DNA from 2 places in the Enterobacter sp. SCRI0065 genome. Region 1 is predicted to be linked to the other one. Evidence: predicted binding sites of a transcription regulator. Region 1 holds the regulator's gene; the other holds the start of a gene.
The links. The regulator LexA, encoded in region 1, represses DNA repair genes until DNA is damaged. The targets are predictions, from matches to a motif close to TNCTGTATGTACATACAGNA.
Positions count from the first base shown of each region.

Region 1 (12,025 bases):
CTGGCAGGTGCCAGTTCACGCAGACGTTGCAGGTTGTGTCGCAGAGCGCGGCGATTAATGACTACTGTTGCCGCTTGCATTTGAATTCCTTAGAAATTATTCGTCATCGTACTGAGGGCCGGCATAATTATCAAAGCGCGACCATTGTCCGTTAAAGGTCAGACGCACCGTACCGATCGGGCCGTTACGCTGCTTACCAATAATTATTTCTGCGATGCCTTTCATGTCGCTGTTTTCGTGATAAACCTCATCACGGTAAATGAACATGATTAAGTCGGCATCCTGCTCGATGGAGCCCGATTCACGTAGGTCGGAGTTAACCGGGCGCTTATCGGCACGTTGTTCCAGAGAGCGGTTAAGCTGCGACAGTGCGACGACCGGAACCTGCAACTCTTTGGCTAACGCTTTGAGAGAACGCGAGATTTCAGCAATCTCCAGCGTACGGTTATCGGACAGCGACGGTACGCGCATCAGTTGCAGGTAGTCGATCATGATAAGGCCGATACCGCCGTGCTCACGCGCGATACGGCGCGCGCGGGAGCGCACTTCCGTTGGCGTCAGACCGGAGGAGTCATCAATATAGATGTTCCGTTTTTCCAGCAGGATACCCATGGTGCCAGAGATGCGCGCCCAGTCCTCATCGTCGAGCTGACCGGTACGAATGCGGGTCTGATCCACGCGTGACAGCGACGCCAACGTACGCATCATAATCTGGTCAGATGGCATCTCCAGACTGAAGATAAGCACCGGTTTATCCTGCAACATCGCCGCGTTTTCGACGATGTTCATCGCAAAGGTCGTTTTACCCATCGATGGACGGGCAGCAACAATAATCAAATCCGACGGCTGTAAACCAGCGGTTTTCTTGTTCAGATCGTCATAACCGGTATTAACGCCGGTGACCCCGTCGTGCGGCTGCTGAAAGAGCTGCTCAATACGTGCGACCGTGGAATCGAGTACCTCGGCGATATTTCGCGGGCCTTCGTCTTTATTCGCGCGGCTTTCGGCAATTTTGAATACACGAGACTCCGCCAGATCGAGCAGGTCTTCGCTGGTACGGCCCTGCGGATCGAAACCGGCTTCGGCGATTTCGTTCGCCACGGCGATCATCTCACGCACGACTGCACGTTCGCGCACGATGTCAGCGTAAGCGCTGATATTCGCCGCACTTGGCGTGTTTTTAGATAACTCGGCCAGATAGGCGAATCCGCCGCAGCTGTCGAGCTGCCCCAGTCGCTCCAGCGATTCCGCGAGGGTGATCAGGTCAATCGGGCTACCCGATTCCTGCAGGCGCGCCATTTCAGTGAAAATATGGCGGTGCGGACGGGTATAGAAATCGTCGGACACCACGCGTTCGGCGACGTCGTCCCAGCGTTCGTTGTCCAGCATTAAACCGCCCAACACCGACTGTTCCGCTTCAATCGAGTGCGGCGGGACCTTTAGCCCAGCAACCTGGAGGTCGCGGTCACGGGGTTCAGTCTGTTTGTTGAAGGGTTTATTTCCTGCCATAGTAAATGGAGTTACCGAGATAAAGAATGGGTCGAAAGATTACCACATTTTCTGGAGGAATCATGGCAACGCGCATTGAATTTCACAAGCATGGTGGCCCCGAAGTACTCAACGCGGTGGAGTTTACGCCAGCCGCACCTGGCGAGCATGAAGTCCAGGTAGAAAATAAAGCGATTGGCATCAATTACATCGACACTTATATTCGCAGTGGGCTGTATCCACCACCGTCAATGCCGAGCGGACTGGGAACCGAGGCGGCGGGCGTCGTCGTAAAAGTGGGCAGCGCCGTTAAGCATATTAAAGAAGGCGATCGCGTGGTGTATGCGCAGTCGGCGTTGGGCGCATATAGCTCAGTCCACAATGTTCCCGCCGATAAAGCAGCGATTCTGCCGAACGCTATCTCTTTTGAACAGGCTGCGGCCTCATTTCTGAAAGGGCTAACCGTCTTCTATTTACTGCGCAAAACCTACGAAATCAAACCGGACGAGCCGTTTCTGTTTCACGCCGCCGCGGGTGGTGTGGGGTTGATTGCCTGCCAGTGGGCGAAAGCGCTGGGAGCAAAACTGATCGGCACCGTCGGCAGTGCGCAAAAGGCCCAGCGTGCGCTACAGGCTGGCGCCTGGCAGGTGATTAACTATCGCGAAGAAAGTATCGCGGAACGCGTGAAAGAGATAACCGGCGGCAAGAAACTGCGCGTCGTGTATGACTCGGTAGGCAAAGACACCTGGGAAGCCTCGCTGGACTGCCTGCAACGTCGCGGTCTGATGGTGAGCTTCGGTAATTCATCCGGCGCGGTGACCGGAGTGAATCTTGGCATTCTCAGTCAGAAAGGTTCGCTGTATGCCACTCGCCCTTCCCTGCAAGGCTATATCACCACGCGTGAGGAATTGACCGAAGCGAGCAACGAACTGTTCTCACTGATCGCCAGCGGCGTGATTAAAGTCGATGTGGCCGATGCGCAGAAGTATGCGCTCAGTGACGCGCAGCGTGCGCATGAAGTGCTGGAAAGTCGGGCTACGCAGGGGTCGAGTCTGTTAATTCCCTGAACCCTAAAAGAAATTGGGCTTCCTTTTCAGGAAGCCCTTTCTTTTTTTAGTTCGGCTGTATGTAGGGTACAGCTCGATGAATTCTTTAGCGGCAGCAATAGTGACAGATTCAATAAGTAAATCCTATTCTGTTCTAAGCAAAGCTGCCGTAAAAGTTGCAGGTATGTGACGAATACCTCAATACCTTAGTAACGGAAGCGGTTATTGCGCTGATATTGTGGAATTTTTGGCTTTTTAACGGCGCGAATCACCCACACCACCGCAACGGCCAAGAGCAGCCACGGCAGCAGTTTAATCATCAGCGCAAACAGCCCGCCGACGAACATCAGCGCCGTTGCCACAACCAGTGCGGCGATAATTCCGAGCAGTGAAATGCCGGTGACCATCAGCATGACAAAAAAACCAATCACAAAAAGTAGTTCCAGCATGTCTTTCTCCCCGTTAATACCGTTACGATAGCAAGAGCATTACAAGAAACGTGCCAATATTAATGTATTGATTTAAAAGCAAAACGCCCCGCATAGGTTTGCAGGGCGTGGTGAATTTGACGAACTTTTAGTGAAATTATCGCTTATCGGCAACCAGTCGCAGCGCGTGCTCCAGCACTTCAATATCTGCCCCGGCTTTATGCGCGTTCTCACTCAGATAGCGACGCCACTGACGTGCGCCAGGGATCCCCTGGAACAGCCCTAACATGTGGCGGGTGACGTGGCCAAGATAGGTCCCATTGCTCAGCTCGCGCTCAATGTACGGATACATGGCACGTACGACCGCGACCGGATCGCTATCCGCGCCTTCGACGCCGAAGATTTCACGATCGACCGTCGCGAGAATCCCAGGATTCTGGTACGCCTCGCGTCCCACCATCACGCCGTCTAAATGTTCCAGATGCGTTTTGGCTTCTTCGATGGATTTGACGCCACCGTTGATCGACATGGTCAGATTCGGGAAATCACGCTTAAGCTGGTAAACGCGCGGATAGTCGAGCGGTGGAATTTCGCGGTTTTCTTTAGGGCTAAGGCCAGACAGCCAGGCTTTTCGCGCATGGATGATAAACATCTCACACTCGCCTTTCCCCGCAACGGTGCTAATAAAGTCACACAGGAATTCGTAGCTGTCCTGATCGTCAATGCCGATGCGCGTTTTGACCGTAACCGGAATAGAGACCACATCCCGCATCGCTTTCACGCAATCCGCGACCAGCTGGGCATTACCCATCAGGCAGGCACCAAACATTCCATTTTGTACGCGATCGGAGGGACAACCGACGTTAAGATTGATTTCGTCATAGCCGCGAGCTTCAGCAAGTTTCGCGCAGTGCGCCAGCGCAGCCGGATCGCTTCCGCCAAGTTGCAAGGCAACCGGATGCTCTTCTTCGCTATAGGCCAGATAGTCGCCTTTACCGTGAATAATCGCTCCGGTGGTCACCATTTCGGTGTACAGCAACGTATGGCGAGACAGCTGGCGCAGGAAATAACGGCAGTGTCTGTCCGTCCAGTCAAGCATCGGCGCAATAGAGAAACGGTGTGCAGGAAAAGCGGGCTGTAATTCTGACGACATGGCGAAGTTTTAAGCATCTGGGGGAAAAGGGGCGCTACTATAGCATAAGAAAAGCCGGAGGCGCAGAGCCTCCGGTTTACCTTAGAACGTCACGCTGAGCTGCGCACCTGCGCCCCAGGTTTCGTCTTCGCCATACAGCCCCATCAGGTCGACATGCACAGCGTTAAACGGCGCAAAGCCAACACCGCCGGTAAAGACGTTGCTGTCGTTGCCTTTCACGTCCGCGCGATAACCGGCGCGCACTGCCAGCCAGCTCAGCGGCGTGACTTCGGCACCCACGCCTACGTACTGAGAGTTCTCCTCGCTTTTGAAACCTTTGGTCTCAGTCAGATCGCCATCAGCCGTCAGCGTCACGAGGTCGTTGTGCCAGGCCGCGCCTGCGGTCACTAATGGACGAATCTGGTAGGTATCTTTGTAGCTCACCACCTCACCCGTGCGACCATTGCGAATGCGAATATCTTTGGTATCGATATCACGGGACATCAGGTTTTGCCCGCTCAAGCCTATCGTCCAGTTTTCACCAAAGTCTGCTGCGATACCCGCATCCACGTTGAATCCGGTGTCATCATTGCGATAGCGGCTGCTATTCCAGTCATTACTGTCATAGTCATAGATAGAAGTGGTGTAGTTGTAGAGCCAGGTTTTTTGCAGTTTTGGCGTCACACCGACGGAAACCGGGACCTCGCCAATGTCGAACTGACGGGCTACGGCAATCCCGTAGTCCGAGACAATGGCGACGCGTCCCGATGCCGTTGAATTCAGGTTTTTGGTGATTTCATCGGTACCGTTTATTGCTGCATCCAGCGCTACGCCAGCGGCCACCAGATCGCTTTTCTGAATACCACGAAGATAATCGATATCCTGCTGGTCGATTGAAGAACTCACGCGACCATGCGCGTAGCCTTTAGCCATAAAGGCTACCGACAGAACATCGTTGGGAATGCTAACGGCAATCCCGGCACCCGCGGTGGCGCGGGCCGTTTTGCCTTTGAGATAATCCAGTTCGTCGGCTAAGTCTTTTGCCGCACCCTGGAACTGATTAATTGAACCCAAAGGATTAGCAATAATCTCACCAGGCGTGAGGCTATTAATCACATCATCGTAATAATTGATCTTATCGTTAATGGTGTCGATTTCGTCCTGAAGGTTATCTTTATCCGAAATTTGCGCGCCTACGGCTGGCAGAATAACGGTGATAGCATCATCAGGTTTTGCCTTTGCCAACAATGCCGGGTTGATCAATGCCCCGCTACCATAGCTCCCAGAAGCCACGCCGGTGCCACCCATCGCGTCACTACGCGATTCCGTCCAGGTATTGGCTGCTCCCGCTTGATTTGCCACAAAAAAGGAGACAGCAAGGCTAATCACCGAATATTTAAAATGTTTTTTCACAGTTTGCCCGTCAAATAGTTGTTATGACTTAACCCCTGTCTGTTATCGCCCAAACAGGAACGAACTATTGCTGTGAATAAGGACAAAAAGACCCGCTATTTCCTTAAGTTAAATCGGTATCAAGGCCTATTGTATTTTGTGACGGCCCTCAATATTTATAGAAGAGGTTATGACTTTCGCCCAGATTTTCCATCGTGAGGCCCAAAAAATTGCGGAGGATGGTCGACCCAGCGGTCCTCACGGGTGGCGGCGTATGCCGGATTTAACGGGTAGTAAATGCGATTATGTTTTTTGTTGGCCTCTCCCACCACTAACAGTCGCACCTCTTCATCCGTATTGTTGATAAAGGTATGGCACTGCCCTGTTCCGGCCGGAAAACCCACGCTATCGCCCGGTTCAAGCTTCCACAAATAACCGTTGATCCACGCTTCTGGATGGCCTTCAAGCACGTAGATAAATTCTTCTTCATCGCTTTCTGCATGCGGGTAGGAGGTACGACGGCCTGGCGGCAAGCGCTCATGATGAATACCAAGCCGGCCAAGCCCTAGTCTTCTGGCCAGCGGCGCGCCAATAGAAAAAAGTTCGTCGCTGTCGGGATAAGTGGAATCATCAGCGCCTTCAATATCGCGCCAGTGTCGAATACAGTCGGGTCTTTTCATGGTTTGTGTCCAGAGTGGCAATGCGTCAGGTATAGCACAGGGTGCGGGATCTCGGCGTTTTTAACAGAACATGATAAAGTGAAGGCTTCAAACCTAAACATATCCGAGGTGCTAAATGGATGAGACCACAATGCCGGAGCTGTTAGCGCAAGCTGAGAAGCTTTGCGCGCAACGCAATGTGCGCCTGACTCCGCAGCGCCTGGAAGTATTGCGTCTGATGAGTCTGCAAAAAGGGGCGATAAGCGCCTACGATCTTCTCGATCTGCTGCGTGAAAGCGAGCCGCAGGCTAAGCCACCTACCGTTTATCGGGCGTTAGATTTTCTGCTAGAGCAAGGCTTTGTGCATAAAGTTGAATCGACCAATAGTTACGTGCTGTGTCATTTGTTCGATCAGCCCACACACACCTCGGCGATGTTTATTTGCGATCGTTGTGGAGCGGTGAAAGAGAAAGGTGCAGAAGGCGTTGAGGATATCATGCATTCCTTAGCGGCAAAGATGGGCTTTGCGCTACGCCACAATGTGATTGAAGCGCACGGATTATGTTCCGCCTGTGTGGAAGTGGAAGCGTGTCGCCATCAGGATGCCTGCCAGCATGACCATTCAGTGCATGTGAAGAAAAAACCGCGCTGAAAATAAAAGTGGGCGGCTAATAGCCGCCCCCAGGGATTGTACGTCCATGTACTTTCGGGTAGAAAAGGTCGGTAAGTGTTCGATTACCAGCGATAATCGTTACGTTTTTCCCAATCACCGACTTCTTTCTCAGCCTGATCTTTCTGGTAGCCATAACGTTCCTGGATTTTACCCACCAGCTGATCGCGCTTACCTTCGATGATCGTCATGTCATCATCAGTCAGCTTACCCCACTGTTCTTTCGCTTTACCTTTGAACTGTTTCCAGTTACCACCGAGTTCGTCTTTATTCATAATCAAATCCTCATCGTTCGGGTATCACGTCAATTTGTATCGTCCGTAACGTTCATTTCCTGCTGGACTTGATAATAATTGTAGATGAGGATGCGGCACACGTTTCGTTATTCAGAATCTTTAACCATTTCCCCCAACGAAGCCGCTAGGCAAACCAGGTTTGATTGCGCCAGTGACGACGCCAGATCAGCGCAAGCGACAGCCCACGCAGAGCAAGAAAAACGGCAAGCGCCAGCCACAACCCGTGATTACCAAACCAGGGTACGGTAAACAGCGTGAGCCCAAAACCACCCGCCGCCACTGCCATGCTGTTGCGCATTTCGGCTCCTCGGGTTGCACCGATAAACATGCCATCCAGCAAATAGCACCAGACACCGACCACCGGAAGTACAACCTGCCAGATGATGTAGTGGCCTGCCAGCTCACGCAGTTCAGACATCGAGGTCAGTAACGCCACAATCTGACTGCCAAAAAGCGCATAGATCAGAGCAAAAACCAGCGCCACCAGGCCAGATTGCCGACACGCTGCGCGCCAGACCTCCTGCAATTGTCCCGTCTGTTTTGCGCCGTATGCCTGCCCAGAATGGGCCTCAACGGCATAAGCAAAACCGTCAAGCGCATAGGCGGTAAAGGTCAACAACGTCATCAATACGGCATTGACGGCGACGATCTCCGGGCCAAGCCGCGCGCCCAGTACCGTCAAGGCACCGAAACAGAGCTGAAGAAGTAAAGAGCGAAGCATAATATCGCGATTAAGTGCCAGCAGTTTTCGGACGTTCCCACGCCATGCTGTTTTCAACATCGCCAGGGAGATTCCGCGCATCGCCAGCACGCGCTTGACCATCCATAAGCCGATGAAAAACGTGGCGTATTCTGCAACGACCGTTGCCAGCGCGGCGCCCTGCACGTTCATGTGCAGCCCCATCACCAGCCACAGATCCAGAACAATATTGAGGACGTTCCCCACGACCAGCAGGATCACAGGAGCACGTGCATACTGCACACCCAACAGCCAGCCGAGCAGGACCAGATTAGCCAGTGAGGCGGGAGCGCTAATCCAGCGAATATCCAGAAAGCGACGAGCCTGTTCCAGTACTGCTTCATTGCCACCAACGATATGCAGTGCCAGGTCGATCAGCGGCGTTCGCAGCAGAACAATGAGCAATCCGGCACCAAGTGCAAGAATAAGAGGTTGAATAAGCGCTCGCGCCAGGCGCACGGGATCTTTCGCGCCGAACGCCTGAGCGGTCAACCCTGTGGTGCTCATCCGTAAAAAGAGTAACAGCATAAAGAGGAAGCTGGTCGCCGTTGCGCCAATCGCCACGCCACCCAGATAGACTGGCGAGTCCAGATGACCAATGACGGCCGTGTCGACCAATCCCAGTAAAGGAACCGTGATATTCGAAAAGATCATTGGCAGCGCGAGACGCCATAATGCCTTGTCTGAGATTGTCAGCAGAGACATGAGAGAGTACCGGAGCAGGAAAAAGAGAGTCAGGCTACGGGAGACCGTAGCCTGTCAGGAAGAGATTACAGCCATTCACCGTTGCGGATGACACCTACCGCTAAACCTTCAATGGAGAAGGTCTGTTCGCGCAGGTCAACCACAATGGGGGAAAACTCGTTGTTTTCAGGTAGCAGTTGCACCGTATTACCCTGTTTTTTAAGGCGTTTTACGGTCACTTCATCATCGATACGTGCGACGACAACCTGGCCGTTGCGTACATCCTGAGTTTTGTGAACCGCCAGCAAATCGCCATCCAGAATGCCAATATCTTTCATGGACATACCGCTAACGCGCAGTAAAAAGTCTGCACTCGGTTTGAACATGGCAGGATCGACCTGATAATGACCTTCGATGTGCTGCTGCGCCAGCAGTGGCTCGCCAGCCGCAACGCGACCCACGAGAGGGATCCCCGTTTCTTCTTCCACCAGCAGGCGAATGCCGCGTGACGCGCCAGATACAATCTCAAGAACGCCCTTACGAGCCAACGCTTTGAGATGCTCTTCAGCGGCGTTTGGAGAACGGAAACCCAGACGCTGCGCGATTTCCGCTCGCGTAGGTGGCATTCCCGTCTGGCTGATGTGATCCCTGATAAGATCAAACACCTCTTGCTGTCTGGCCGTTAACGCTTTCATTCCGCCCCCTGGGTGTATATACAGTTATGCTGTGAGTATATACAGTCAAAGGTGAATTTGGAACCAAAAACTGCACAAAAAACCAGAGACTTATTCGATTCCTGAAGGCTTATCGTAAATGCGACCAAAGTAACGTGCCCCAGGTAATGGCAGCGGTGATAATCGCCAACAGTACCGCAGCCGACCCCATGTCTTTGGCACGCCCCGAGAGTTCATGGAAATCAGAACCGATACGATCTACCACCGCTTCGATAGCACTGTTGAGAATTTCCACTATCATCACCAAAAGAACCGAACCAATGAGAAGTACGCGGGTTACAGCATCAACATCAAGGAAACAAGCGATAATGACCGCGATGATAGCGGCTACGCCCTCCTGACGAAATGCAGCCTCATTGATCCAGGCAGCGCGGAAACCTTTCCACGAATAACCAGCAGCTTTGATGATACGGGTAAACCCAGTGGTATTATTGGCCATTAAAAGAACCTTTTTTTAGATTTAGCGTCAGTAACTATAGCTGTAGCGCGTTTCGCAACAGCCTGAAGTATGACGGGTAACAACAGAAATTTTGCGCGCTTTCTGTTATCCTTGCGCCGCAATTGCATTATTAACCAGAGGCTTTACATCGTTTATGTCCGGCTGGCCAAGAATCTACTACAAATTACTTAATTTACCATTAAGCGTCCTGGTAAAAAGTAAGTCTATCCCGGCGGAACCTGCGCTGGAATTAGGGCTCGATACCTCGCGCCCTATTATGTACGTTTTGCCTTATAACTCGAAGGCAGACTTACTGACGCTTCGCGCCCAATGTCTGGCGCACGACTTACCCGATCCGTTGGAACCGCTGGAGGTTGACGGTACTCTGCTGCCGCGCTACGTGTTTATCCACGGCGGCCCGCGCGTGTTTACCTATTACACGCCGAAGGAAGAGTCCATTAAGCTGTTCCACGACTACCTTGATCTGCACCGCAGTAACCCCAGCCTGGATGTCCAGATGGTGCCGGTGTCGGTGATGTTTGGTCGTCGTCCAGGGCGTCAAAAAGGCGAAGAAAACCCGCCGCTGCGTATGCTTAACGGTATACAAAAATTCTTTGCGGTGTCATGGCTTGGTCGCGATAGCTTCGTCCGATTCTCTCCGTCTGTTTCTCTGCGCCGTATGGCTGATGAGCACGGAACCGACAAGACTATCGCGCAAAAATTGGCCCGCGTCGCGCGTATGCACTTCGCTCGCCAGCGCCTGGCAGCCGTGGGACCACGCCTTCCTGCTCGTCAGGATCTGTTCAACAAACTGCTGGCATCCAAAGCGATTGCCCGCGCCGTTGAAGATGAAGCCCGTAGCAAGAAAATCTCTCACGAGAAGGCACAACAAAACGCTATCGCACTGATGGAAGAGATTGCAGCGAACTTCTCTTACGAGATGATCCGCTTATCCGATCGCATCCTGAGCTTTACGTGGAACCGGCTCTATCAAGGCATCAACGTGAACAATGCTGAGCGTGTTCGCCAGCTTGCGCACGATGGCCATGAAATTGTGTATGTGCCCTGCCACCGCAGCCACATGGACTATCTTCTGCTCTCGTACGTGCTGTATCACCAGGGGCTGGTCCCGCCGCATATTGCCGCCGGTATCAACCTGAACTTCTGGCCAGCAGGTCCGATCTTCCGCCGTCTGGGTGCGTTCTTTATTCGTCGTACCTTTAAAGGCAACAAGCTCTATTCCACCGTATTCCGCGAATATCTGGGCGAACTGTTCAGCCGTGGCTATTCCGTGGAGTACTTTGTTGAAGGTGGCCGCTCCCGTACCGGTCGTCTGCTCGATCCGAAAACCGGCACGCTATCGATGACGATTCAGGCGATGCTGCGTGGCGGTACGCGCCCCATTACGCTGGTGCCGATTTACATCGGTTACGAGCACGTCATGGAAGTGGGGACTTACGCCAAAGAACTGCGCGGTGCGACGAAAGAGAAAGAGAGCTTGCCGCAAATGCTGCGTGGTTTGAGCAAGCTGCGTAATCTCGGTCAGGGCTACGTTAACTTTGGCGAACCGATGCCGCTGATGACGTATCTGAACCAGCATGTGCCGGAATGGCGCGAGTCTATCGATCCGATCGAAGCGATTCGCCCTGCCTGGCTCACCCCAACGGTGAATAATATCGCTGCTGACCTGATGGTGCGCATCAACAACGCAGGGGCCGCTAACGCCATGAACCTGTGTTGTACGGCGCTGCTGGGCTCTCGTCAACGTTCGCTAACCCGCGAGCAACTGACTGAACAGCTCGACTGCTATCTGGACATCATGCGTAATGCGCCCTATGCCGCCGACGCGACCGTTCCGTCAGTCACTGCCAGCAAATTGATCGACCATGCGTTGCAGATGAACAAGTTCGAGGTCGAGAAAGACACGATTGGCGACATCATTATTCTGCCGCGCGAGCAGGCAGTGCTGATGACGTACTATCGCAACAACATCGCGCACATGCTGATGCTGCCGTCTCTGATGGCGGCCATCATCACGCAGCATCGTCGTATTTCCCGCCAGGAATTACTGCGTCATGTTGAGGTGCTCTACCCGATGCTGAAAGCAGAACTGTTCCTGCGCTGGAGCAAGGACGAGCTGGCGGTTGAACTGGATAAACTGACGGAAGAGTTGCTGCGTCAGGGCCTGATAAGCGTGAAAGATGATGAGCTGTATATCAATCCATCACGTTCCCGCACGCTGCAATTGCTGGCCGCCGGGGCGCGTGAGACGTTGCAGCGCTACGCTATCACCTTCTGGCTGCTGAGCGCGAACCCGT
Region 1 is NZ_JCBAJB010000006.1:32,757-44,781, reverse strand. Features, by position in the region: gene alr (alanine racemase) at 1-80, opposite strand, end outside; gene dnaB (replicative DNA helicase) at 97-1,509, opposite strand; gene AC6EMZ_RS16125 (quinone oxidoreductase) at 1,572-2,555, shown strand; gene pspG (envelope stress response protein PspG) at 2,741-2,983, opposite strand; gene dusA (tRNA dihydrouridine(20/20a) synthase DusA) at 3,120-4,115, opposite strand; gene AC6EMZ_RS16110 (conjugal transfer protein TraF) at 4,197-5,507, opposite strand; gene AC6EMZ_RS16105 (cupin domain-containing protein) at 5,675-6,166, opposite strand; gene zur (zinc uptake transcriptional repressor Zur) at 6,282-6,797, shown strand; gene AC6EMZ_RS16095 (CsbD family protein) at 6,881-7,090, opposite strand; gene dinF (MATE family efflux transporter DinF) at 7,236-8,555, opposite strand; gene lexA (transcriptional repressor LexA) at 8,621-9,229, opposite strand; gene AC6EMZ_RS16080 (diacylglycerol kinase) at 9,339-9,707, opposite strand; gene plsB (glycerol-3-phosphate 1-O-acyltransferase PlsB) at 9,862-12,025, shown strand, end outside.

Region 2 (12,025 bases), on a different contig from region 1:
AGTGATTGCTGAAAAAGAGTCCATCATCCTTTCTCCCGAACACTGGGAAGTGGTGCGTTTTGTGCGGGATTTCTATCTGGAATTCAATACATCTCCCGCCATTCGCATGCTGGTGAAAGCCATGGCCAATAAGCTTGGCGAAGAGAAAGGTAACAGCCGCTATTTGTACCGTCTGTTCCCAAAAGGCCCGGCTAAGCAGGCGACTAAAATTGCCGGACTGCCTAAACCGGTGAAGTGTATTTAATAACGAATCCCAAAATTGACGTATTCCCGGCCAGGTTGATGAGGTTCTGTTAACACTTTTTCGACCCGCGCACTGCGCGGTCCACCCGCTTTGAGCCAGTCGATCAGTTTCTCGATCTGTTCAGCCTCGCCGCAGGCGACCACCTCCACGCTGCCGTCATCCATATTGCGCGCGTAGCCGGTGAGCCCGAGCTGTATGGCTTCGCGCTGTGTGCTGTAGCGGAATCCAACACCCTGTACCGTGCCGTGTACCCACGCGATTGTGCAGATTTTTGACATCATCGTTCTCCTTATCCTGTCCTGGCGCGTTGCATTTCCTCACTGAACTCGGGAAAATGGCGGCCATTTCATTGAATCGAAAGAATAGCAAATTATGAGTGTACGTTTAGTGTTAGCCAAAGGGCGCGAGAAATCATTGCTCCGCCGCCATCCTTGGGTCTTTTCCGGTGCGGTTGCCCGTATGGAAGGTAAAGCCAGCCTCGGTGAAACCATCGATATCGTTGACCATCAGGGGAAATGGCTAGCGCGCGGCGCATATTCGCCTGCCTCACAGATCCGTGCTCGTGTCTGGACATTTGAGAAAGATGAAACCATCGACATTGCATTCTTCACCCGCCGTTTACAGCGTGCGCAGCAGTGGCGTGACTGGCTGGCAAAACGTGATGGGCTGGACAGCTATCGTCTGATCGCTGGTGAATCAGACGGCCTGCCGGGCGTGACGATTGACCGTTTCGGCAACTTTATGGTTCTGCAACTGCTGAGCGCAGGTGCCGAATATCAGCGCGCAGCGTTAATCAGCGCCCTGCAAACACTGTACCCAGAATGCGCTATCTACGATCGTAGCGACGTTGCCGTGCGTAAAAAAGAAGGCATGGAATTGACCCACGGGACGGTTACAGGCGAGTTACCACCTGCCCTGCTGCCCATTGAAGAACACGGCATGAAGCTGTTGGTCGATATTCAGGGCGGGCATAAAACCGGCTATTACCTCGATCAACGTGACAGTCGTCTGGCAACGCGTCAGTACGTTAAAGATAAACGCGTGCTGAACTGCTTCTCTTATACCGGTGGCTTTGCGGTCTCTGCACTGATGGGCGGTTGTACTCAGGTGGTGAGTGTGGACACCTCACAAGAAGCGCTGGACGTGGCGAAACAGAACGTTGAGTTGAACAAGCTGGATCTGAGCAAGGCTGAGTTCGTTCGCGATGACGTATTCAAGCTGTTGCGTAAATATCGTGACCAGGGCGAGACGTTTGATGTCATCGTGATGGATCCGCCGAAATTCGTCGAAAATAAAAGCCAGCTGATGGGCGCATGCCGGGGATATAAAGACATCAACATGCTGGCTATCCAGCTATTGAACCCTGGCGGTGTGCTGCTGACGTTCTCGTGTTCTGGCCTGATGACCACCGATTTGTTCCAGAAAATCGTCGCTGACGCCGCTGTAGATGCGGGTCGTGATGTACAATTTATAGAACAGTTCCGCCAGGCTGCCGACCACCCTGTGATCGCTACCTATCCGGAAGGGCTGTATCTGAAAGGATTTGCCTGTCGCATCATGTAGCTTGAAAAGTGGAATATTGCCCTCACATCTTGTGTCAGTAAAGATTCTCGGGAGGTGACAATGATTGCCAGCAAATACGGTATCGGCCAGCAGGTCCGCCATTCCCTGTTAGGTTTTCTGGGAGTGGTCGTGGATATCGACCCGGAATACTCCCTGGAGGAACCGTCAGCAGATGAGCTGGCGGTGAACGCAGAGCTGCGCACCGCGCCCTGGTATCATGTGGTGATGGAAGATGACGATGGTCAACCTGTTCACACCTATCTTGCCGAAGTGCAGCTCAGTAGCGAACCACAGGATGAGCATCCGGAACAACCGTCTATGGATGAGCTCGCGCAAACTATCCGCAAACAGCTGCAGGCGCCGCGTCTGCGGAACTGACTGACTAAAAGCCCGATATCGGGCTTTTTGCTTTTTTCACCTGGCCAGACCTAAGCGTGGAATATCGATAGCCGGACAACGATCCATTACCACGTTTAACCCCGCTTCTCCTGCGAGCACCGCTGCCTGCTCGTTAATCACGCCAAGCTGCATCCACAACGTTTTCGCGCCAATGGCGATGGCATCCTGCGCCACGCCCCACGCTGCTTCAGAATTACGAAACACATCCACCATATCCACTTTTTCAGGAATCTCTCCGAGGGAGGCATAACCTTGCTGCCCCAGTAACGTCTTACCGGCCACCTTTGGCGAAACGGGAATAACGTGATAACCCTGATCAAGAAGATATTTCATCACCCGATAACTTGGACGATCGGGTTTATCGCTTGCCCCCACCAGCGCAATGGTGCGCGTCGAGGTGAGAATGTCGATAATATCGCTGTCTTTCATCATGTTCCTCCTGGTTTTTTAAAAGTGTACGCCAAAGAGCAGCAGTCAACCATTCAACCCATGCATCTGTATGAGGGCAAACTGTCGGAACATGTCTATATGTTAGTAAACGTGTTAATCGAAAAATTTAGATACATAATTACAACGAAGATATTTTCGACAGGAGCGCCCTATGAAGACCGGCATTGCCTCTGCTTTGATTGCGTTAGTGATGCCGGTTTGCGTGTATGCCACTACGCTTCGGCTATCAACGGATATTGATCTGCTGGTTCTTGATGGCAAAAAGGTGTCCAGCTCGCTACTGCGCGGCGCAGACAGCATTGAGCTCGATAACGGGCCACACCAGATTGTTTTCCGCGTAGAAAAAAATATTCGCCTGTCAAATCATGAGCAACGTCTCTATATCTCCCCACCGCTGGTGTTGAGTTTTAACACGCAAAAAATCAGTCAGGTTAATTTTAATCTTCCGAGGCTTGAAACGGAAAAGGAGTCTGAGACGTTTGAGTCATCACCACATATGGAATTGCTGGATGGCGATGCCATGCCGATACCGGTAAAGCTGGATATTCTGGCCCTGACCAAAAGCCCGAAAGGCACTGATTACGAAGCCGATACCGAGCGTTACAACAAGGCGGGTAAAAGCGCTTCATTACCGGGTTTTGCCACCATGATGGCAGATGACAGCACGCTGTTGTCAGGCGTATCGGAGCTGGATGTGATCCCTCCTCAATCCCAGACGCTCACCGAACAACGCCTGAAATTCTGGTTTCAGCAGGCCGATCCCGACACCCGAACGCGTTTTCTACAGTGGGCGAAGCAACAACCTTCGTCCTGAGCCGCATTTTTTTACCCTTTCTCTTGCAGCGTCAAACGCTTCCAGTCATCTTGTAGCCAGTTAACCTGACGGAAAAGATTATGGAACTGACGACACGCTCACTGCCTGAACGCAAACATATTGCGCTGGTAGCGCACGATCACTGCAAAAAAATGCTGCTTAGCTGGGTCCAGCGCCATCAGGCTTTGCTGGAAAAGCACGAACTTTCCGCCACGGGCACCACCGGGAATTTAATTCATCGTGAAACCGGGCTTGAGGTCAATGCGATGCTCAGCGGCCCGCTGGGTGGCGATCAGCAAGTGGGGGCAAAGATTTCAGAAGGGAAAATTGATGTACTGATTTTCTTTTGGGATCCGCTCAATGCCGTCCCCCACGATCCCGATGTAAAAGCCCTGCTACGCCTCGCCACGGTGTGGAATATTCCGGTTGCGACCAACCTCTCCACCGCTGACTTTATTATCGAGTCGCCGCATTTTAACCAGCAGGTTGAGATCTTAATTCCGGATTATCCACGCTACCTGGCTGAACGTTTGAAGTAACAGTGTCGCCGGGTGCATCCCACCCGGCATGCATTTACTACGGTTTTCTCAGCATCGGCACGTCAAGTTCTCTTAGCGCATCAACAAACAAAGAAGGCTCATTCTTATTAAAGAGAAGCCAGACACGATGACGGGCGCGCGTGATGGCCACATAAAGCAGGCGTCGCTCTTCAGCATCCGGAAAATCTTCCGGCACCGGCAACAACGCTTGCTCCATGACCGACTCTCGAGCCTGCGCCGGGAATCCGTCATTTCCATCCTGTAAGCCAACCACAATTACATAGTCGGCCTGTTGTCCCTTGCTGGCGTGAATCGTCATAAAATCCAGTTTCAGCTTCGGCCAGCGTGTCGCCGCTTTTTCCAGTATTACGGGTTTAAGATGATGGTAGCGCGCCAGCACCAGAATGCGCTCTTCTGATTTTACGAAACCACTGAGTTTATCGAGCAGCGGCTCTAGCTGATCCTCTGGTAAAAGCGTTACCGCTTTTTTATCGCCGGTAGTGAGGCTATTCAGCGGTTTTACGAGCTGATGTGGATTCTGCTGAATAAAGCGGTTGGCGATTTCCCCAATACGGGAATTAAAGCGATAGGTCGTATCAAGATCGCTACGATCGCCCTCGCCGAAGTAGTGATGGAAGGCGGTCGTCAATGAAAGCTGCGCGCCGCTAAAGCGATAAATGGCCTGCCAGTCATCACCCACAGCAAAGAGCGAGGTATGCTTATTTTGCGCCCGCAACGCCGCCAGCAGCGCGGCTCGCTGTGGGGAGATATCCTGAAATTCATCGACCAGAATATGCTTCCATGGGCTGACAAATCGCCCCTTCTCCAGGATGATAATGGCTTGATGGATCAGCCCGGAGAAATCGACAGCGTTTTCTTCTTTAAGCGCCGTTTTCCAGGCCTTTAACAGTGGGGCCATTAATTTGACGCGTTTTGAAAACAGCGTTCGTATCTCGTCGGGCGCGGCGTCAATCATCTCGGCCTGCGAACCGCCGTGGGTGCGCATCAGACTGACCCATCGGTCAAGGCGCGAGCCAAGTCGTCGGGCCAACTTTTCATCCTGCCAGAAGCTGCCTTCCGGTACGCTCCAGTTCAGCTCTTCTTCCAGCCACTGCCGCCACCCTTTTGCCTGCGCTTTTTTCTCGGTGCATTGCTGTTGCCATGTCTGGATAAACAGCGAATGTCGGGCCTGAGCGTCATTTTCCAGCTTGCTAATCACCGGGGCTTTCTTGCTACCCTGCTGAATAATATGCAGCGCCAGCGCATGGAAGGTTCTTGCGCTGACATCTTGCGTATGCAGCCTTTCCTGAATGCGTTCGTCCATCTCTTGCGCCGCTTTGCGACCAAAAGCCAGCAGTAAAATCTGCTCGGCGGTGGCGTCTCCTCTGGCAAGAAGCCAGCCAGCGCGGGCAACCAGCACCGAGGTTTTACCGCTCCCCGCCCCTGCGAGCACGAGCAGTGATTGCTCCCCGTTAACCACCGCACGCGCCTGCGCAGGATTTAGCGGTGAGGATTCAATCTGACTGAAAAAGTCCGCATGTTTGGCCAACATCTCATCGGTCCAGGCCTGGTTATGAGCCAACCTGCTTTTATCGATATCAGTTAACCACGCCTTGCACTGATGCCAGGCTTCACGACAGTTTTCAAACTCCTCAAGGCGGGAGGCAGGAAACGGCAGCGCACTTAACGCCTGCTGGATGCGCTGCTGCATCCCGGCAGTCTGAGCACGCGTTAGCCAGCTTTTTTGCCGATCGCTTTGCGCGATATCAGCCAGCACACGCGCCAAAACCTGCTCGGCAACCTGGCTCATCTCCGCGCTCCACTGCTGCCAAAGCGCGTTTAAATGGTGATGGAAGCGCTGTGTTTCTGCCCACTCCGTACCATGCAGGCGAACCACTTTTTCGTCGGGTAGCACGAACTCCAGTTCGCCCCATACCAGACCTCGTTTGCAATGGACCGCCAGCATCTGATTAAACGGAATGAGGTATTCGTGACGCTCGCCTGAGACTTTAACCCCGGCGTTGAGCAGGACGACCTTATCATACGGATGTTGCGCCAGGCGTTTGCCTAATGATGTTGCTTTTAGTTCCATGTCCAGCCCAATCCACGAGGTGATAATTTGCTTACTAGTTTAACCGCCAGTTTTCAGGTGCTCCAGCCTAAAAAAACGTTACAATCATCAAGCTTTGATCATATCGAAAGGAAGTGAGGGTTTATGCGTACCGTACTGAATATTTTGAATTTTGTCCTTGGCGGTTTTGCCACCACGTTTGCCTGGCTTTTTGCCACACTGGTGAGCATTGTCTTTATCTTCACGCTGCCACTTACGCGCTCCTGTTGGGAAATCACCAAACTTTCCCTGATCCCCTACGGTAATGAAGCGGTTCATGTCAATGAACTGAATCCCGGTGACAAAAATATCCTGATGAACACGGGAGGGACCTTACTGAATATCTTATGGCTTGTTTTCTTCGGCTGGTGGCTGTGCCTGATGCATATTGTCGCGGGCGTAACGCAGTGTATTACCATTATCGGCATCCCGGTCGGAATTGCTAACTTCAAAATCGCGGCTATTGCCCTGTGGCCTGTTGGTCGCCGAGTGGTTCCGGTTGAAGTTGCCCAGGCCGCACGTGAAGCAAACGCCCGTAGACGTTTTCAGTAAATAAGGACAGGCAGCGCCCATGCTAAGCCCACTGCTTCGCAGATATACATGGAACAGCACCTGGCTCTATAACGTCAGGATTTTTATCGCGCTTTGCGGCTCAACGGCTCTGCCATGGTGGCTGGGTGATGTGAAGTTAACAATCCCGCTCACCCTTGGCGTGGTGGCCGGCGCGCTTGCCGATCTCGACGATCGTCTGGCGGGACGCCTGCGCAATTTGGTTATCACGCTGGTGTGCTTTTTTATTGCCTCAGCGTCGGTGGAACTGTTGTTCCCATGGCCCTGGTTTTTTGCGCTGGGATTGATGGTCTCCACCACCGGTTTTATCCTGCTAGGTGGGCTGGGGCAGCGCTACGCAACCATTGCCTTTGGCGCGCTGCTCATCGCCATTTATACCATGCTCGGCGTTTCACTTTATGACCAGTGGTATCAGCAACCGGTATTGCTGCTGCTTGGCGCTATCTGGTACAACGCGCTGACGCTGACGGGGCATCTCATTTTCCCCATTCGCCCGTTGCAGGACAACCTCGCGCGCAGTTACGAACAGCTTGCGCACTATCTTGAACTAAAGTCCCGGCTGTTCGATCCTGACATTGAAGAAGAGAGTCAGGCACCGCTTTACGATCTGGCGCTGGCAAATGGCCAACTGGTGGCCATGCTCAACCAGACCAAAGCCTCACTTCTCACTCGCCTGCGTGGAGATCGTGGACAGCGTGGAACCCGGCAAACGTTACACTACTATTTTGTCGCTCAGGATATTCATGAGCGGGCCAGTTCATCGCATATTCAGTACGCCGCGCTGCGCGAAAAGTTTCGCTACAGCGATGTTATGTTCCGTTTTCAGCGGCTGCTTTCGATGCAATCCCAGGCTTGCCAGCACTTAGCGCGGTCAATTCTGCTGCGGACCCCTTATCAGCACGACCCGCGTTTTGAGCGCGCTTTTAGCCATCTTGACGCGGCGCTCGATCGCGTTCAGGCCAGCGGAACATCGCCAGAGCAGATGAAAGCGCTGGGTTTTTTACTTAACAACCTGCGGGCAATTGATGCGCAGCTTGCGACTATCCAGTCTGAACAAGCGTTGGCAATACCGGGGCACGATACCGAGCACCTGCTTGCTGACGATAGTCTAAACGGCTTTGCCGATATGTGGCTGCGCTTGAGTCGTAACTTTACGCCGGAATCAGCGCTGTTTCGCCATGCCGTAAGAATGTCCGCCGTGCTTTGTGTGGGATACGCATTTATCCAAATCACTGGTTTACATCATGGCTACTGGATTTTGTTGACCAGCCTGTTTGTATGCCAGCCGAACTATAACGCAACCCGTCATCGGCTTGCTCTGCGGGTGATCGGCACGCTGGTAGGCGTGGCTATCGGATTACCGGTGTTGTATTTCGTGCCATCTATTGAAGGGCAATTGATACTTATCGTGATTACTGGCGTGCTGTTCTTTGCATTTCGTCACGTTCAGTATGCGCACGCCACCATGTTCATTACCCTGCTGGTTCTGCTGTGCTTTAACCTGCTGGGTGAAGGGTTCGAAGTGGCATTACCACGCATCATCGATACTTTAATAGGGTGCGCTATTGCATGGGCCGCAGTGAGTTTCATCTGGCCAGACTGGCGGTTTCGCAATCTGCCACGAGCCTTGGATCTGGCAATTAATGCAAACTGTCGGTATCTGGACGCCATTCTTGAGCAATATCATCAAGGTCGTGACAATCGTCTGGCTTATCGCATTGCCAGACGCGATGCGCACAATCGTGATGCTGAGCTGGCGTCGGTGGTATCGAATATGTCCACAGAACCGCGCGCAACAGCTGAAATTCGTGAAGTCGCCTTCCGGCTGCTGTGCCTTAACCATACTTTCACCAGCTATATTTCGACATTGGGCGCTCATCGCGAGCAGCTGACCAACCCGGGTATTCTGGCTCTGCTGGATGATGCCGTATGCTACGTTGACGATGCACTTCATCACCGCCCCGCAGACGAGCCGCGCGTGCAGAACGCGTTAGAGGAGCTTAGCCAGCGAATCGCTCATTTTGATCCCGGTGCGGATAACAAAGCTCCACTTGTTCTACAGCAAATTGGCCTGCTGGTTGCGTTGCTGCCTGAGATTTGCCGATTGCAGCAGCAGATCGCTACCTATCGGAATGATTCTCAGGTAGCGCAGGAAGCGCATTAAACCACTCGGTTAGCTCCCGGCGTCTGACAGCCGGGAGCGCGGCTTCATGCAACCCTTCAATTGCCCCTTCCAGTGCGAAAAGCAATTTAATGCTGAGATGTCGGTTTTTCGTGCGAACCTTTAACCAACACTCTTCTGCACCTAGCACCCGTAGAGTGGTTTCGTTGGTGATACCGACTTCGAGCAAAAGCACTTCGATTTGAAAGGTCAGGTTGGGTAAATCTTTAAGACGGTGTCTTTGGTGGCGCTGATAACGTTCTTTGCGGGCGGCCTCCACCGCAAAGGAAGAGAGCTGCAACAGCTTTTCATGGTTTTGCCAGAGCCCCTCATCCACACGGTAATAATTCAGCAGAACGGGTCTGCCCCGTTTCACCAGCGTTAAAAAAGAAGAAGCATTTCTGACACAGTACTGGGCGCTTTGCTCACATGCGCGCAGATAGAGTTCCCCGTCCGATACCATCGCAAATACGGCTTCACCTACAGCCAATGTGTAGCCACCAAACAGGGCACGGTGATGTATTTCACCGAGTGGCGAGAGGTATTCCTGAGATTGATAGATCCGTTCATAAGATATCTTTTTCATGATATTCACCATATAAATCATAGAGTAACAACAATATTTTCTTACTACCGGATCCGTTAGCAGGAAAATAGGTGACTTATCGCCACTCGGCAAGATGAATCTTTCGAACAAGCCAATAACAGACAAAATTTGCGAGACGCTTTCCGAAAATGAGGTTGATCTTTAGGCGCACAGGGGTTACTGTATATCCATACAGTAACTACAGGGCTGGAATGATTATGCACACTTCAAGCTATGCAAATCGCTCAACATCTTTTTCTTCTTCCGCAGGCAATGGCTCGCAAAAAGCTCCCGAGCGTGTTTCAGCCGGGTTGATAAGTGAGGTGGTGTATCGTGAAGACCAGCCCATGATGACGCAAATGTTGCTCCTGCCACTTTTACAGCAGCTTGGTCAGCAATCGCGCTGGCAACTCTGGTTAACGCCGCAACAAAAATTAAGCCGCGAGTGGGTTCAGTCAGCGGGTTTACCGCTCGCCAAAGTGATGCATATTAGTCAGCTTGCGCCGTGCAATACTGTTGATTCAATGATTCGTGCGCTACGCACCGGAAATTACAGCGTGGTGATCGGCTGGTTGTCAGAAGATTTGACGGAAGATGAACATTTTTGCCTGGCAGAAGCAGCAGAAGAAGGTAACGCGATTGGCATTATTATGAGACCCGTTCGGCTCGATCCTCTTCGCAAAGGACACCTGTCTGGGCTAAAAATTCACTCTAATTTGTATCATTGAGTGAAATTAAGAGTTTTCCTGGAATTTTTTTTGACACCGCTACACGCCATTAGTTCCATTGACAGAAACTTCGTGAATGCTTGTCTGGCGCGGTTTCCGTTAATTTTGCTGAATAAAATATGCGCGATAAATGTTAAATAGTATGTATACGGAACTTTTTTTTTCATATGCCTGACGGAGTTCACACTTGTAAGTTTCCCACTACGTTGTAGACTTTACATCGCCAGGGGTGCTCGGTCTAAGCCGAAGATATCGGTAGAGTTACTAGTTTGAGCTCGCCCCCCGGTGAAGGATTTAACCGTGATTTCTCGACGAGATCTTCATGGCGATTTTTGGATGATAACGAGGCGCAAAAAATGAAAAAGACAGCTATCGCGATTGCAGTGGCACTGGCTGGCTTCGCTACCGTAGCGCAGGCCGCTCCGAAAGATAATACCTGGTATGCAGGTGGTAAACTGGGTTGGTCTCAGTTCCACGACACTGGCTGGTACAACAGCTCCCTGAACAACGATGGCCCGACTCATGAAAGCCAGCTCGGTGCAGGTGCGTTTGGTGGCTATCAGGTTAACCCGTATGTTGGTTTTGAAATGGGTTACGACTGGTTAGGTCGTATGCCTTACAAAGGCGACAACGTTAACGGCGCATTCAAAGCTCAAGGCGTACAGCTCACCGCTAAACTGGGTTACCCAGTAACTGACGATCTGGACGTGTATACTCGTCTGGGCGGCATGGTATGGCGCGCTGACTCCAGCAACAGCATCTCTGGCGACAACCACGACACTGGCGTTTCTCCAGTATTCGCTGGTGGCGTAGAGTGGGCAATGACCCGTGATATCGCTACCCGTCTGGAATACCAGTGGGTTAACAACATCGGCGACGGTAACACCGTTGGCGTTCGTCCTGACAACGGCATGTTGAGCGTAGGTGTTTCCTACCGCTTCGGCCAGCAGGAAGATGCAGCACCAATCGTTGCTCCAGCTCCTGCTCCAGCGCCAGAAGTACAGACCAAGCACTTCACTCTGAAGTCTGACGTTCTGTTCAACTTCAACAAAGCTACCCTGAAACCAGAAGGTCAGCAGGCACTGGATCAGCTGTACACCCAGCTGAGCAACCTGGATCCTAAAGATGGTTCTGTAGTGGTTCTGGGCTTCACCGACCGTATCGGTTCTGACGCTTACAACCAGGGTCTGTCCGAGAAACGTGCACAGTCTGTAGTTGATTACCTGGTATCTAAAGGTATCCCAGCTAACAAGATCTCTCCACGTGGTATGGGCGAATCTAACCCAGTTACTGGTACTACCTGTGACAACGTGAAAGCTCGCGCTGCACTGATCGACTGCCTGGCACCAGATCGTCGCGTTGAGATCGAAGTTAAAGGTATCAAAGACGTTGTAACTCAGCCTGCGGCATAAGTTATCGTCTTATAAAAAAACCCCGCCATGCGGGGTTTTTTATTGCCTGAACAAAAGTGAATGTTATTTCTTGCCGAGCAGAGCCTGTAAATCAGTTTTCAGTGTCGACATCTGGTTGGCATACTTCTCTTTGTGTTCCGCATCTTCGATGAGTTGAACAACCGTTTCCGACAGCGTTTTTCCGCGTCGTTGAGCGAGCCCGGCTAAGCGTTGCCAGACGACAAACTCCAAATCAATAGACTTCTTACGGGTGTGCTGATGCTCGGCGTTAAAGTGCCGTTTGCGGCGTGCGCGGATGGTCTGCTTCATGCGGTTCATCAGGGCCGGATTAATATGCTTTTCTATCCAGCCATTCACCTGAACCGGTTCGTTTTCGAGTGTCAGCAATAAATCCACCGCTTCTTTCGCAGCACTGGCTTCGATGTAGCAGGTAATCAGCTCCCCTTCAC
Region 2 is NZ_JCBAJB010000001.1:774,154-786,178, reverse strand. Features, by position in the region: gene tusE (sulfurtransferase TusE) at 1-244, shown strand, start outside; gene yccX (acylphosphatase) at 241-522, opposite strand; gene rlmI (23S rRNA (cytosine(1962)-C(5))-methyltransferase RlmI) at 617-1,807, shown strand; gene hspQ (heat shock protein HspQ) at 1,868-2,185, shown strand; gene AC6EMZ_RS03705 (CoA-binding protein) at 2,222-2,635, opposite strand; gene csgI (curli synthesis inhibitor) at 2,808-3,470, shown strand; gene mgsA (methylglyoxal synthase) at 3,551-4,009, shown strand; gene helD (DNA helicase IV) at 4,047-6,101, opposite strand; gene AC6EMZ_RS03685 (YccF domain-containing protein) at 6,225-6,671, shown strand; gene yccS (YccS family putative transporter) at 6,691-8,853, shown strand; gene AC6EMZ_RS03675 (TfoX/Sxy family DNA transformation protein) at 8,810-9,436, opposite strand; gene sulA (SOS-induced cell division inhibitor SulA) at 9,655-10,164, shown strand; gene ompA (porin OmpA) at 10,521-11,576, shown strand; gene matP (macrodomain Ter protein MatP) at 11,640-12,025, opposite strand, start outside.
Region 2: the regulator LexA is predicted to act here: its motif matches at 9,615-9,634, upstream of sulA (SOS-induced cell division inhibitor SulA).